Regions from separate parts of the Streptomyces sp. NPDC085866 genome, predicted to be linked through region 2. Evidence: riboswitches for the same ligand, from Rfam matches in the RefSeq annotation. Region 2 holds a riboswitch; the other holds the start of a gene.
The links. A riboswitch is a leader RNA that binds a small molecule or an ion and turns the genes downstream of it on or off. The one in region 2 is predicted to bind thiamine pyrophosphate.

Region 1: it holds a riboswitch for thiamine pyrophosphate, as region 2 does, so the genes downstream of both, thiC (phosphomethylpyrimidine synthase ThiC) here and thiO (glycine oxidase ThiO) in region 2, are expected to answer to the same signal.

Annotation. Positions count from the first base shown of each region.
Region 1 is NZ_JBITSQ010000011.1:152,472-154,666, forward strand. Features, by position in the region: gene ACIF83_RS27870 (YibE/F family protein) at 1-827, opposite strand, end outside; TPP riboswitch at 899-1,072, shown strand; gene thiC (phosphomethylpyrimidine synthase ThiC) at 1,065-2,195, shown strand, end outside.
Region 2 is NZ_JBITSQ010000008.1:46,846-49,040, reverse strand. Features, by position in the region: gene ACIF83_RS21025 (NAD(P)/FAD-dependent oxidoreductase) at 1-235, opposite strand, end outside; gene ACIF83_RS21020 (hypothetical protein) at 268-672, opposite strand; TPP riboswitch at 726-837, shown strand; gene thiO (glycine oxidase ThiO) at 835-1,995, shown strand; gene thiS (sulfur carrier protein ThiS) at 1,992-2,195, shown strand, end outside.

The sequences.
Region 1 (2,195 bases), on a different contig from region 2:
TGGCACATGTAGAGCGCGATGAGCATGATCGCGCTGGACCCGACGACGGCCACCAGCAGCGGATTCGAGCCCTGCAGGATCGCGGGCAGGATGAAGAGCGTCAGCACCAGGAAGCTCACGGCCAGCGCGACCAGCGCCATGAGACCGCGCATCCGGCCCACCACCACGACGGCGAGTGCGAAGATCCCCGCGAGCAGTGCCATCGGGAACTTACGGTTCACATCGGTGACGGAGTACTGCAGGTCCTTCGGTGCCGAGGGCTCGTAGGCGACCACGACCTTCTCGCCCTCGTGCAACTGCCGTGACTGGTCCGGCTGCACGATCTCGGTGAACGTACGGCCCTGGTCGTTGCCGGTGTCGACGCGGATCGTCGCCTTCCTGCAGGTGCCTTTCGCCTGTTGCTGCGCCGCGCTGCCCTCGGCGGTGGAGGTGTCGCTGGTCGAGGTGCCCCCCGACGCGTTCACCGACTTGCAGCTCACCTCGACCACCTTGGTGACCGTGGCCTGTTGTGTCTGGCGGTCGAAGCCGACGCCCGTCCGCTCGTGCGGCGGCGCTCCCCCGGGCCAGAGCACCATCAGGCCGACCACGACCGCGGCCGCGAACGGGATCAGGATCGCCGCGATGACCTTGCGCAGATGCTTCGAGACGGGCGCGGCGGGTCCGTGGCTGTGGCTGTGCCCGTGCGAGTGGCCGTGGCCGTGGCCGGTGCCCGGGCCGTGCTGGTGCCCGCGTCCGTGGCCGTCATGCCCGTGCTCGCCGCCCTGTCCGGACCCGCCTCCGCGCGGCGGTTCGGAAGGCGGGTACGGGTGCTGCTCCATGGTGGTCACCGCCAGATCATCGCAAGAACGCCAGGGGCCCCCTGTTCACCGCGCCCGAATTGACGCTAGCGTGGAGGCACCTTTGCACACGCGGGAGCTCGGAGCACCGGGCTGAGAGGGCGCTGACCTCCGTATTCGCGATGTTTCACGTGGAACGTGGTTTCACGGGAAACATCGGCAGACGGAAACCGCTGCGTCGACCGCCGAACCTGTTACCGGGTAATGCCGGCGTAGGGAGTAGGTCTCATGACCAACAAGGACGCACGCACGCCTGCCTCCGTTCCGGACGAGAAGTCCCAGGAGGCCGGGAAGTCCATCGGCTGGCACAAGGCGTACGTCGAGGGCACCCGCCCCGACCTGCGTGTGCCGGTCCGCCAGGTGCACCTCACCAACGGGCAGTCGGTCACGCTGTACGACACATCAGGCCCGTACACCGATCCACTCGTCGACACCGACGTCCGCAGGGGGTTGCCGCCGCTGCGGGAGAACTGGATCATCGCCCGTGGCGACACCGAGGAGTACGCCGGCCGTCCCGTCCGCCCCGAGGACGACGGGATCAAGCACACCTCACCGCGCGGCGGGCTGCGCAACCTGGACGCGGTCTTCCCCGGACGTCCTCGCCAGCCGCGCCGGGGCCGTGACGGCGCGGCGGTCACGCAGCTCGCGTACGCCCGTCGTGGCGAGATCACGCCCGAGATGGAGTTCGTGGCACTCCGCGAGAACGTTGATCCCGAGGTGGTTCGCGAGGAGATCGCGGCGGGCCGCGCGGTGCTGCCGGCCAACGTCAACCACCCGGAGATCGAGCCGATGATCATCGGCAAGCGGTTCCTGGTGAAGGTCAACGCCAACATCGGCAACTCCGCGGTCACGTCCTCCATCGAGGAGGAGGTGGAGAAGATGACCTGGGCGACCCGCTGGGGCGCCGACACGGTCATGGACCTCTCGACCGGCCGCAACATCCACACCACCCGCGAGTGGGTGCTGCGCAACTCCCCCGTCCCCATCGGCACGGTGCCGCTCTACCAGGCGCTGGAGAAGGTCGACGGCAAGGCCGAGGAACTGACCTGGGAGATCTACAAGGACACGGTCATCGAGCAGGCCGAGCAGGGCGTGGACTACATGACCGTCCACGCGGGCGTGCGCCTGCCGTATGTGCCGCTCACCGCCAACCGCAAGACCGGCATCGTCTCGCGCGGCGGCTCGATCATGGCCGCGTGGTGCCTCGCGCACCACAAGGAGTCGTTCCTGTACGAGAACTTCGAGGAGCTCTGCGAGATCCTCGCCGCCTACGACGTCACGTACTCGCTCGGCGACGGCCTTCGCCCGGGCTCGATCGCGGACGCCAACGACGAGGCACAGTTCGCGGAGCTGCGGACG
Region 2 (2,195 bases):
CGAGCGACTCGAAGTCGACGTCGAAGGCGGAGCCCTCGGCCTTGCCGAGCAGTACGGCCTTGGACAGTGGCGGCCGGTCGTACGGCTGGTGGGGCTCGGCGCCGATCAGCGTGACGGTGCCCGTGAAGCCCTGCTCGCGCAGGGCGACCGCGGTCTGCACCCCGGCCATGCCCGCGCCCGCGACGACCACGCGCCGCCCCTGTGACGTGCCCTGTTGCGGTGTCTGCTCACTCACCCGATCACCATAGACAACTGACAATCCGTCAGTCAGCGGGCGTGCTCGGTGAGCTGTTCCACAACGCTGGTCCCGGCGCCCGGCCGGGACTCCCACTCCCAGGTCTCCTCCAGCCGCACCCGCCCGTCCGGCAGCTCCACGACGGTGGACACGCAGTGCCCCGAGGAGGTGGTCCCGTCGTGCTTGAGCTGCACGTACCGGAAGTCCAGCCGGTCGCCCTGCCGAGTGCCGACCAAGTGGCCGCGCACGACGTCGCCGCCCGCGTACTCGGCCCAGATCTCGCCGTCCTTCTCGTGGTACGCGAACCGGGTGCGGGTACCCACCTGACCTGGGGCCTGGTCCGCCACCGGAGCGAGGACGAGACCGTCGAGGGATCTGTAGGGCGGGGCGCAGCCCCTCGTTTGAGGGTGGTGGTGGGAGACGGGCGGGCGGGCCATGGACCGGGGCTCCCTTACGAGTGACGAGCGCTGCGGGCTAGGGTGGCCACCGTACAAGCACTCGCGGGAGCCCGGACGCACCGGGCTGAGAGGGAGGCTGGCGGCCTCCGACCGTACGAACCTGATCCGGGTCATGCCGGCGAAGGGAGGGGCTGGACGCCCATGTCGTCACGTACGTCCGACGTCCTCGTCATCGGGGGCGGAATCATCGGCCTGGTCACGGCCTGGCGGGCCGCGCAGCGCGGGCTCGCCACGGCCGTGGTGGACCCCGAGCCCGGCGGCGGGGCCGCGCGGGTCGCGGCGGGGATGCTGGCCGCGGTCACCGAACTGCACTACGGCGAGGAGACACTGCTCGCCCTGAACCTGGAGTCCGCCCGCCGCTACCCGGACTTCGCGGCCGAGCTGACCCAGCTGACCGGCCACGACCTCGGCTACCGCCGCTGCGGCACGCTCGCCGTCGCGCTCGACGCCGACGACCGCGCCCACCTGCGCGAACTGCACGCGCTCCAGCAGCGTTCGGGCCTGGAGTCGGAGTGGCTGTCCGGGCGGGAGTGCCGGCGGCTGGAGCCGATGCTCGCGCCCGGGGTGCGCGGCGGGCTGCGGGTCGACGGCGACCACCAGATCGACCCGAGGCGGCTGGCCGCGGCCCTGGTGACCGCGTGCGAGCGGGCCGGGGTGGTCTTCCACCGGTCCTGGGCCGAGCGGCTCGACGTCGCACGGGGCCGGGCCACCGGAGTGACCACGGCGGACGGCACGGCGCTGGGCGCGGAGCAGGTCGTCCTCGCGGGCGGCAGCCTGAGCGGGCGTCTCGCGGGCGTCCCGGACGACGTACTGCCCCCCGTGCGGCCGGTGAAGGGACAGGTGCTGCGGCTGACCGTGCCGCGCCGGTACGCACCCTTCCTGAGCCGCACCGTGCGGGCGATGGTGCGCGGCAGCCATGTCTACCTGGTGCCCCGGGAGAACGGCGAGCTGGTCGTCGGCGCCACCAGCGAGGAGCTGGGCTGGGACACGGCCGTCACCGCCGGAGGCGTGTACGAGCTGCTGCGCGACGCCCATGAGCTGGTGCCGGGAATCACCGAACTGCCCCTCACCGAGACCCGGGCGGGGCTGCGCCCCGGCTCCCCGGACAACGCGCCGCTGCTCGGCCCGTCCGGGCTCGACGGGCTGCTGCTGGCCACCGGGCACTACCGCAACGGGGTGCTGCTCACGCCGGTCACCGGGGACGTGCTGGCCGAACTGCTGGTCGGCGGTGAACTGCCCGAGGAGGCCCGTCCGTTCACGCCGAAGCGCTTCGGCACCGTACTCATGGAGCAGCCCGCATGAACGTCTCCGTCACCATCTCCGTGAACGGGGAGCGTCACGAGGTCGCCCCGGGCACCGCGCTGGACGCCCTCGTGAAGACCCTCACCGTGGCGCCGTCCGGGGTGGCCGCCGCCGTCAACGAAACCGTCGTCCCGCGCACACAGTGGGCGACCACGGCCCTCGCCGAGGGCGACCGTGTCGAAGTCCTCACCGCCGTCCAA